Regions from separate parts of the Streptomyces sp. NPDC055506 genome, predicted to be linked through region 3. Evidence: riboswitches for the same ligand, from Rfam matches in the RefSeq annotation. Region 3 holds a riboswitch; each other region holds the start of a gene.
The links. A riboswitch is a leader RNA that binds a small molecule or an ion and turns the genes downstream of it on or off. The one in region 3 is predicted to bind cobalamin.
Positions count from the first base shown of each region.

Region 1: another riboswitch for cobalamin. It lies ahead of cobN (cobaltochelatase subunit CobN); the one in region 3 lies ahead of ACWIF2_RS13410 (ribonucleoside-diphosphate reductase subunit alpha).
Region 2: another riboswitch for cobalamin. It lies ahead of ACWIF2_RS04305 (prenyltransferase/squalene oxidase repeat-containing protein); the one in region 3 lies ahead of ACWIF2_RS13410 (ribonucleoside-diphosphate reductase subunit alpha).

Region 1 covers NZ_JBSHKH010000237.1:2,292-5,558, forward strand. The annotation lists gene cobN (cobaltochelatase subunit CobN) at 1-1,356, opposite strand, end outside; cobalamin riboswitch at 1,429-1,579, opposite strand; gene cobG (precorrin-3B synthase) at 1,624-2,910, shown strand; partial or broken gene ACWIF2_RS39890 (precorrin-8X methylmutase) at 2,924-3,267, shown strand, end outside.
Region 2 covers NZ_JBSHKH010000006.1:84,843-88,109, forward strand. The annotation lists gene ACWIF2_RS04295 (SAM-dependent methyltransferase) at 1-550, opposite strand, end outside; gene ACWIF2_RS04300 (phosphotransferase) at 593-1,261, opposite strand; cobalamin riboswitch at 1,304-1,445, shown strand; gene ACWIF2_RS04305 (prenyltransferase/squalene oxidase repeat-containing protein) at 1,555-2,763, shown strand; gene ACWIF2_RS04310 (SCO2322 family protein) at 2,760-3,267, shown strand, end outside.
Region 3 covers NZ_JBSHKH010000027.1:37,978-41,244, forward strand. The annotation lists gene mctP (monocarboxylate uptake permease MctP) at 1-708, shown strand, start outside; gene ACWIF2_RS13405 (GNAT family N-acetyltransferase) at 789-1,295, shown strand; cobalamin riboswitch at 1,348-1,487, shown strand; gene ACWIF2_RS13410 (ribonucleoside-diphosphate reductase subunit alpha) at 1,611-3,267, shown strand, end outside.

The DNA.
Region 1 (3,267 bases), on a different contig from region 3:
CCAGTGCTCCTCGACCGCCGTGCGCAGCTCCTCGGGGAGCGTGGCGTACCAGCGGCGGTAGTCGGCCGCCGGGATGCGCACCGGGTTGCGGGCCAGCTGCTCCTCGGTGAGCCAGTCCTGGTCGTGGCCGCCCGCGTCGATCAGCGCGCGGATCAGCTCGTCGCCGTCGCCGGAGGCCAGGCCCGGCACCTCGGCGTCCGTGCCGAAGTCGTAGCCCTCCTCGCGCAGTCGCCGCAGCAGGGCCACCGCGCTGGCGGGAGTGTCGAGGCCGACCGCGTTGCCGATGCGGGAGTGCTTGGTCGGGTAGGCAGACAGGACCAGCGCGAGGCGCTTGTCGGCGGGCCGGATGTGGCGGAGCCGGGCGTGGCGTACGGCGATTCCGGCGACACGGGCGGCGCGCTCCGGGTCGGCGATGTAGGCCGGGAGGCCGTCCTCGTCGATCTCCTTGAAGGAGAACGGGACGGTGATCAGGCGGCCGTCGAACTCGGGGACGGCGATCTGGCTGGCCGCGTCGAGCGGGGAGACGCCCTCGTCGTTCTCCTCCCAGGCGGCACGCGAACCCGTGAGGCACAGGGCCTGGAGGATCGGGACGTCCAGCTCGGTGAGCGCACCGGCGTCCCAGGACTCGTCATCACCGCCGGCCGAGGCCGCGGCGGGCTTGGTGCCACCCGCGGCGAGGACCGTGGTGATGATCGCGTCGGCCGAACGGAGTTCCTCGATCAGCTCGGGCTCGGGGGCGCGCAGGGAGGCGACGTACAGGGGCAGGGCCCGGCCGCCCCCGTCCTCGATCGCGTCGCACAGGGCGGCGACGAAAGCGGTGTTGCCGCTCATGTGGTGGGCCCGGTAGTAGAGCACGGCGACGGTCGGACCGTCGGCGCCGTCGCGGGGCGTGCGCTCCAGCGGTCCCCAGGTGGGTGCCGCCGCCGGAGCCTCGAAGCCGTGGCCGGTCAGCAGGACCGTGTCGGAGAGGAAGCGGGCGAGCTGCTCCAGGTTGGCCGGGCCGCCGTGGGCGAGGTAGGCGTGCGCCTCGGCGGCGATGCCGACGGGGACGGTGGAGGCCTCCATCAGCTGAGCGTCCGGAGCCTGTTCGCCGGTGAGCACGACCACCGGGCGGCCGTCGGCCAGCAGCAGGTCGAGGCCGTCCTGCCAGGCCCGGATGCCGCCGAGGAGGCGTACGACGACCAGGTCGGTCCCGTCGAGGAGGCCGGGGAGGTCGTCGAGGGCGAGACGGGAGGGGTTCGCGAAACGGTAGGACACCGGGCCGGCGGCCGCGCGGGCGCTCAGCAGGTCAGTGTCGGACGTCGACAGGAGCAAGATGCGGGGGTGCGGGGGTCGTCCCCCGGATGAATGCAGCATGCGGCGTCGGGCCTTCCTCGGGGTGTCCGCGCCCCGGGTGGTGTCGAAATGGGGTCTCCCCTGCTCGGGCGAAGCCGAGAGCCTGGGAAAGGGAGTTCCTGACTCGCCCGGCCGCATGGGCCGGACTCACAGTGGCGGGACCGCGCCGGACTCGCACCGGCTTCCTCCCCTGTCGCCGTCGTGGCGATGGCGGACCGGATGATCCGCCGCGATCATAGTAAGTGCCAGGGGAAGAGGGCACGGCATACACCAGGTGTGATGGTAGGTATGCTCGCCGCCATGTCCACGGCTGCCCAGCGCTCATCGACCCAGGCCACAGCGGTCCCACGCGACCGCGGTGACGCCTGTCCAGGGACGCTGCGGCTGCACGCGGCGGACGACGGAGCGCTCGCCCGCGTCCGGATTCCCGGTGGGGTGCTGACCGTTGCGCAGGCGCGGACGCTCGTGGACGTGGCCGAACGGCTGGGCGACGGAGACCTGCATCTGACCTCGCGCGGCAACGCGCAACTGCGCGGTCTGCCCGACGGATGCGCCGGGGAGCTGGCCGAGTTGCTGGACGCGGCCGGGTTGCTGCCCTCGCGTGGGCACGAGCGGGTGCGCAACATCGTGGCCTCGCCGCTGTCCGGTCTCGACGGGCGGGGTGTGCTGGACGTACGCCCCTGGCTGACGGCCCTGGACGCGGCGTTGTGCGCGAGCGAGGCGGCGCGGGACCTGTCGGGGCGTTTTCTGTTCGCGCTCGACGACGGACGCGGTGACGTGGCCGGACTCGGTGCCGATGTGACGGTACGGGCGACGGCGGACGGCGGCGCGGAACTCGCGCTCGGAGCGGCCGGGGAAGCGCTGCGCGTCGGTGTCGAGGTAGCGGCCCGGGCCGCGTTGACGGCCGCGGAGGTCTTCCTGGAGGCGGCGCGGACGAGTGGGGACCGCGTCTGGCGCGTGGATGAACTGCCCCTCTCCGGCGACGAGTTGCTCGACGCGGTCGGTCAGCGGCTACGGGCCGAGGGTGTCCGGCACGAGCGGCGCAGCCGGGAGACCGGCCGCACGGCCGGTCCGCCCCCGGGGCCCCACGGTGCCGGCCTCTCCGTGCACGTTCCCCTGGGACGGCTCTCGGCGCACCAGTGGCGGGAGCTGACGTACGTCGCCGCGGGTGAGCTGCGTCTCACCCCGTGGCGCGGTGTGGTTCTTCCCACACCCGGAACGGACCCGGACGAATCCCTCGCCCGCCTCGCCGCCACCGGCCTGGTCACCGACCCGGACTCCCCCTGGCTGCGCGTCGGTGCGTGTATCGGCAGTCCCGGCTGCGCCAAGTCGCGGGCGGACGTACGGACCGACGCGGCCGAGGCTCTCGACGCGATCGAGCCGGGCGGCCTCCCCTTGTACTGGTCCGGGTGCGAACGCCGCTGCGGACACCCCCGGGGCGACCGCGTCGACGTGGTCGCCGCTCCGGAAGGCGGCTACCTGCTCTCCACCGCCGTGAGCGGTCAGGAACCCCGGACCACCTCCCTGGACGCCCCTGCCCGACTCGCCTCCGCCCTGGCGGCGATCGCCTCATGACCCTGACGACGACATGACCCGTACGACGACCGAAGGCAGCGAGAAGAACACCGTGACCACGTACGACTACGAGAAGGACGGCCCGGCCATCTACCGCCAGTCCTTCGCCACCATCCGCGCGGAGGCGGACCTCACGGCCCTGCCCGCCGAGGTCAGCCAGGTCACGGTCCGGATGATCCACGCCTGCGGGATGGTCGACCTCGTACGGGACCTGGCCTACTCCCCGGCCGTCGTGGCCCGCGCCCGTGAGGCCCTGCGCGCCGGCGCGCCCATCTTCACCGATGTGCAGATGGTGGCCAGCGGCGTGACGCGCAAGCGGCTGCCCGCCGACAACGACGTGCTGTGCACGCTCTCCGA
Region 2 (3,267 bases), on a different contig from region 3:
CCAGCTGCCGCACGATCTCGCGTGCCTCGTCGTGGTCCTCGATGTGGCCGAGGATGCCCATCAGCATGAGCGCGACGGGCTGGTCGAAGTCCAGCGTCTTACCGGCTTCCCGGACGATCGTGCTCGGCTTGCGCAGGTCGGCGTCGACGTAGTTGGTGACGCCCTCCGGTGTGCTGGTGAGCAGCGCGCGGGCGTGAGCCAGCACCAGGGGGTCGTTGTCGACGTAGACGATCCGGCTCTCCGGGGCCACCCGCTGGGCGATCTGGTGGGTGTTGTCCACGTTGGGCAGCCCGGTGCCGATGTCCAGGAACTGGCGGATGCCCTCTTCGGCGGCGAGATGGCGAACGGCGCGGGCGAGGAAGTAACGGGCGGCGCGCGCCCCGGTCTCGATCCCGGGGAAGATCTCCCGGAACGCGTCACCGGCCACACGGTCGACTTCGTAGTTGTCCTTCCCGCCCAGCCAGTAGTTCCAGATCCGCGCCGAGTGCGGAACCGAGGTGTCGATCTTGGAGAGCGGCTCCTGCTCGGAGTTCTCCACCTGCTCAGTCATGGACGCTCCTGCGTGTGGTCGTGGAGCTTCACGTTAACCGGTTTACCTCAGGGACAGGATCAACTCCTCAGCCGTGTCCAGCAGTTCGACCTCCGCCGGGCTCATCGTCGGATTGGAGGCGCGGCGGCGCAGGGCCTCCGTCAGGGCGGGCCGTGTGAGCGGGGACGGGTCCGCGAGAAGGGCGGCCAGCATGGTGCGAGCGGCCGGGGACAGGGGGTCGTCGGAGACCGCGGCCTGAGCGAGGATCACCGCCGAGGCCGCCCAGTCCAGCCCCGGGTCGCCCTCCTCCGTGTTGGACCAGTCGATGACGCGCGGCCCTTCGGGCGTGAGCATCACGTTCTCCGGGTGGAGGTCCAGGTGGAGGACGCGGGCCGCCGGATCGGTGGAGTGCAGGGCGGGGACGGTGTGCAGGTCGCGCAGGAGCCCGCCCAGGATCGAACCGGCCTCCGCCACCCCCAGCGTGCCCGCCAGGCAGGCCTGGAGCATGGTCGGGCCGGAGAGCCGCTCCATCACCAGGTCGGCGCGGGAGCCGGTCGGGCGCACCCGGGGAACCGGAAAGCCGTGGGCGCGCACATGCTCCATCACCGCGCCCTCCGCAGCCGCGTCTCCCCCGCCCTCCCGTTCGCGGCGCAGCACCCACCCCTCGTCGATCTCGTACACGTCGGCGCGGCGGCCCGAGCCGAGCAGTCGGCCTGGTGGTGTCGTCGGCATGGGCCGAAGCTACCCGCCCGTACGGTGCCCCTCGGCCCGTTTTGGACGTGCGGGTACAGTGAGCGGGTCGTCATCACACCCGTACAGGGGGAAGCCGGTGCAATTCCGGCGCTGACCCGCAACCGTGAACCGCCCGCCGAGGCAGGCGGTGAGCCGGATCGCCCCGTACGGTTCGTGACCGGCTCACGTGCCCGGCGCCCGTCGGTGCACGGCACCGTCGAGGTATACGGAGCCGAGCCGCCGGGGTGTCCCGTGCTGTCCGGCTCCCTCACAGGGAGAGGCACCCGCCGATCATGAACGTCCGCCGCAGCGCCGCGGTCCTGGCCGCCGCCACCGTGATCGGCGCCGCCACGCCGGCCGCCGCCGCACCGTCGCCGACTCCGTCCCAGGCGTTCCCCTCCGCCCTGTACGGGGACAAGGACCCGAAGTTCGACGGCGTCTGGCGCCAGTCGCTCGCCCTGCTGGCCCAGGACACGGTGGGTGTGAAGCCGGCCGCCAAGTCCGTCACGTGGCTGGAGCGTCAGCAGTGCGCGGACGGCGGGTTCGCCGCGTACCGTCCCGATCCCGCCGCCGCGTGCGATGCCAAGACCATGCTCGACACCAACGCCACGGCCGCCGCCGTCCAGGCCCTCGCCGCGCTCGGCGGACAGGACGCCGTCACCGGCAAGGCCGTCGGCTGGCTGAAGTCCGTCCAGAACGAGGACGGCGGCTGGGGCTACGCGCCCGGCGGCGCCAGCGACACCAACTCCACGTCCGTCGTCATAGGCGCGCTGACCGCCGTCGGCGAGAAGCCGGACCAGGTCGAGAAGGGCGGGAAGTCGCCCTACGACGCCCTGCTCGCACTCGCCCTCGGTTGCGACGACGGCGACGACGCGGGCGCCTTCGCCTTCCAGCCGGACAAGAAGGGCAAGCCGGCCGCCAACGCGGACGCCACAGCGGCGGGTGTGCTGGGCGCACTGGGCAAGGGCATGGTGGTGGAGGCGGGTAAGAAGTCCGACGCCACCTGTGCGGAGCCCGGTACGCCGGACCAAGCCGCCGCCAACGGTGCCGCCTACCTCACGAAGACCCTCGCCAAGGACGACGACCACCTCACCTCCGCCCTCGCCGGCGCGGACCCCCAGCCCGACCACGGCAACACCGCCGACGCGGTCGTGGCACTCGCCGCGCGGGGTGAGACGGAGCAGGCCCAGAAGTCCGTTCGGTGGCTGGAGAAGAACTCCGCCACCTGGGCCGAGCAGGGCGGTCCCGCCGCCTACGCCCAGCTGATCTTCGCCGCGCACGCGACGGGCGCGAACCCGCGCGACTTCGGCGGCACGGACCTGGTGAAGCAGCTCAACGCGACGGGCCCGGCCCCGCAGACGTCCGAGAAGACCGCGTCGGCGCAGGACAAGAGCGACTCGAAGTCGGACTTCTTCGGCGTCTGGTGGTACGTCGGGGTCTGCCTCGTCGCCGGTATCGGCATCGGCTTCCTCTTCACCGGCCGCAAGAGGCAGCAGTCGTGATTCGCCGGGCCGTTCTCCTCCTCCTGGCCTCGCTCCTGCTGTGCGCGGGCGCGGGCCAGGCCCAGGCCGCCGGCTACCGGTACTGGTCGTTCTGGGACCGCGAAGGCGACCGCTGGGTCTACGCCACCCAGGGCCCGTCCATGGCCCGCCCCTCGGACGGCGACGTCCAGGGCTTCCGCTTCGCGGTGAGCGAGGACTCCTCCGAGGCCGCCCGGCCGCGCGGCACGACCGACTTCGGGACCATCTGCTCGAAGACGCCCGCGCAGGACGGCAAGAAGCGGGTAGCGCTCGTCATCGACCCCGGCACGAAGTCGGACGCCCCCCAGGGCGAGACCCCGCCCCCCGCCCGGACGGCCTGTGCCCGGGTCGCCCCCGACGCGACCACGGCAGAGGCCCTCGCGACGGTCGCCAAGCCCCTCCGCTACGACACGAACGCCCTGTTGTGCGCGATCGCGGGCTACCCGGAGAAGGGCTGCGGAGAGCAGGTGTCCGGTTCCCGGAAGT
Region 3 (3,267 bases):
CTCGGCTTCATGGCGATCGCGGCCGGGATCAAGGTGCAGAACGGGCAGCTGGCGATCCCGCAGCTGTTCGAGACGATGTTCCCGGACTGGTTCGCCGGCGTGGCCTTCGCGGCGATCGGCATCGGAGCGCTCGTGCCGGCGGCCATCATGTCCATCGCGGCCGCGAACCTCTTCACCCGCAACATCTACAAGGACTTCCTCAAGCCGGACGCCACGCCGGCGCAGGAGACCAAGGTCTCCAAACTGGTCTCCCTGCTGGTGAAGGTGGGCGCGCTGGCCTTCGTCCTCACCATGGACAAGACCGTCGCCATCAACTTCCAGCTGCTCGGCGGCATCTGGATCCTGCAGACCTTCCCGGCCCTGGTCGGCGGCCTGTTCACCCGCTGGTTCCACCGCTGGGCACTGCTCGCGGGCTGGGCGGTCGGCATGATCTACGGCACGGCCGCCGCGTACGGGGTCGCCTCGCCGACCCAGAAGCACTTCGGCGGCTCCTCGAAGGAGATCCCCGGCATCGGCGAGATCGGCTACATCGGCCTCACGGCGTTCGTCCTGAACGTGGTGGTGACGGTGGTCCTCACCTTCGCCCTGAAGGCCCTCAAGGCCCCCGACGGCATCGACGAGACCAAGCCGGAGGACTACACGGCGGACGCGGGCGACCCCGGGGTGCAGGTGGAACTGCCGCCGGCCACGGCGGGCTCCGCCCACTAGAACGGACCGGGCACATACGCCCGCAGCGGGCCGCCGGTGATCAACCACACCGGCGGCCCGCTGTCGTACACACTCACGCCATGGACACCTTGATCCGGCGAGTGAAACCCACCGAGTACGGCCCCCTCGGCGAGTTGACGGCCCACGCCTACCTCGCCGACGGCCTTCTCGACTTCGGCGAGAGCGACGCGTACCTCCACGAACTGCGAGACGTCGCCAGACGCGCAGCCGCAGCCGACGTTCTGGTCGCCGTCGAGAACGACACCCTCCTCGGCGGCGTCACCTTCGTACCGTCCGGCGGCCCCATGGCCGACATAGCCGGCCCGGGAGAGGCCGAGATACGAATGCTCGCGGTCTCGCACGCCGCCCGCGGCCGCGGCACCGGCGAGGCCCTCGTATCCGCCTGCATCGACCGCGCACGGGCCACGCCCGGCTGCGTCCGCATCGTGCTGTCGACCCAGCGCACCATGCGCGCAGCCCACCGCATCTACGAACGCCTGGGTTTCACCCGCACTCCCGAGCGCGACTGGAACCCGATCCCGCACCTGGCGGACATCACTCTCCTCACCTACCAGTTGACGCTCTGAAACCAGCACGACACAACATCTGGGGGTGCCGCCCGAACCCGGCACAAGATGTATGCTCGTGCTCGCTGTCGCCGCAGGGGAATCCGGTGCGAATCCGGAACTGTCCCGCAACGGTGTACTTGTGCATGTCTGTTCCCAGAAACGTCATGCACGGGAGTCAGTCCGAGGACCTGCCGACAGCGCACCCGGCCGTCCGGCCGGGGTGCCCTGACGTCCGGGCCTCGTGGAATGGGCCGGTGGACGCGACGCCGTGTGCGCTCGTGTGCTGCCCCCTGCCCTGCGCGAGGCCCCTTGCCGAGCGAGGGAGAGCCCCACGTGACCATCGCGCCAGCCGAACCGGTCTCAGCTTCCGAAGAAGAGCACGACGGTCCCGGTGCCGCGCTGCTGCGGACCCTGACCGAGCTGACCGCCGATCTCCCCGACGCCGACCCCGGCCGGGTCGCCGCCGCCGCGCTGCGCGGGCGGTCCGCGCGGGCGGACGAGACGGAGCTGCGCGAGCTCGCGACGGAGTCGGCCGCCGGCCTCATCTCCGAGGACCCCGCCTACTCCCGGCTGGCCGCGCGCCTGCTGACGATCGGCATCCGCGAAGAGGCCGCCTCCCAGGGCGTCACGTCCTTCACCGAGTCCGTCGCGGTCGGCCACCGGGAGGGACTGATCGCCGACCGGACCGCCGAGTTCGTGCGCGTCCACGCCGCCCGGCTCGACGCGCTGATCGACCGGGCCGCCGACGACCGCTTCGGCTACTTCGGCCTGCGGACGCTGCACAGCCGCTACCTGCTCCGCCACCCGATCACCCGCAAGGTCGTCGAGACGCCCCAGCACTTCATGCTGCGCGTCGCCGCCGGGCTCGCCGAGGACGACACGGCACAGGCCGTCGACGAGGTCGCCGCGCTCTACGGGCTCATGAGCCGCCTCGACTACCTGCCCTCCTCCCCCACCCTCTTCAACTCCGGCACCCGGCACCCCCAGATGTCGTCCTGCTACCTCCTCGACTCCCCCAAGGACGAGCTGGACTCGATCTACGACCGGTACCACCAGGTGGCGCGGCTGTCGAAGCACGCGGGCGGCATCGGGCTGTCGTACTCCCGCATCCGTGCGCGCGGTTCGCTGATCCGCGGCACCAACGGCCACTCCAACGGCATCGTCCCGTTCCTGAAGACCCTCGACGCCTCGGTCGCCGCCGTGAACCAGGGCGGTCGCCGCAAGGGCGCGGCCGCGGTCTATCTGGAGACCTGGCACTCCGACATCGAGGAGTTCCTGGAGCTGCGCGACAACACCGGCGAGGACGCCCGCCGTACGCACAATCTGAACCTGGCGCACTGGGTGCCGGACGAGTTCATGCGGCGGGTGAACGCCGACGGGAAGTGGTCGCTGTTCTCCCCCGCGGACGTGCCCGAGCTGGTCGACCTGTACGGCGAGGAGTTCGACGCCGCGTACCGGGAGGCCGAGGCGAAGGGCCTGGCGAAGAAGACCCTGCCCGCCCGTGAGCTGTACGGCCGCATGATGCGCGCCCTGGCGCAGACCGGCAACGGCTGGATGACCTTCAAGGACGCCGCCAACCGCACCGCCAACCAGACGGCCGAGCCGGGCCACGTCGTCCACTCCTCCAACCTCTGCACGGAGATCCTGGAGGTCACCAGCGACGGGGAGACGGCGGTCTGCAACCTGGGCTCGGTCAACCTGGGTTCCTTTGTCGACACATCGACCGGCGATCTCGACTGGGAGCGGCTGGACGAGACCGTCCGTACGGCCGTCACGTTCCTCGACCGGGTCGTGGACATCAACTTCTACCCGACCGAGCAGGCGGGCCGCTCCAACGCCCGGTGGCGTCCGGTCGGCCTCGGGGCCATGGGCCTGCAGGACGTCTTCTTCAAGCTGCGCCTGCCCTTCGACTCGCCCGAGGCCAAGGCGCTCTCCACCCGTATCGCCGAGCGGATCATGCTCGCCGCGTACGAGGCCTCCGCCGACCTCG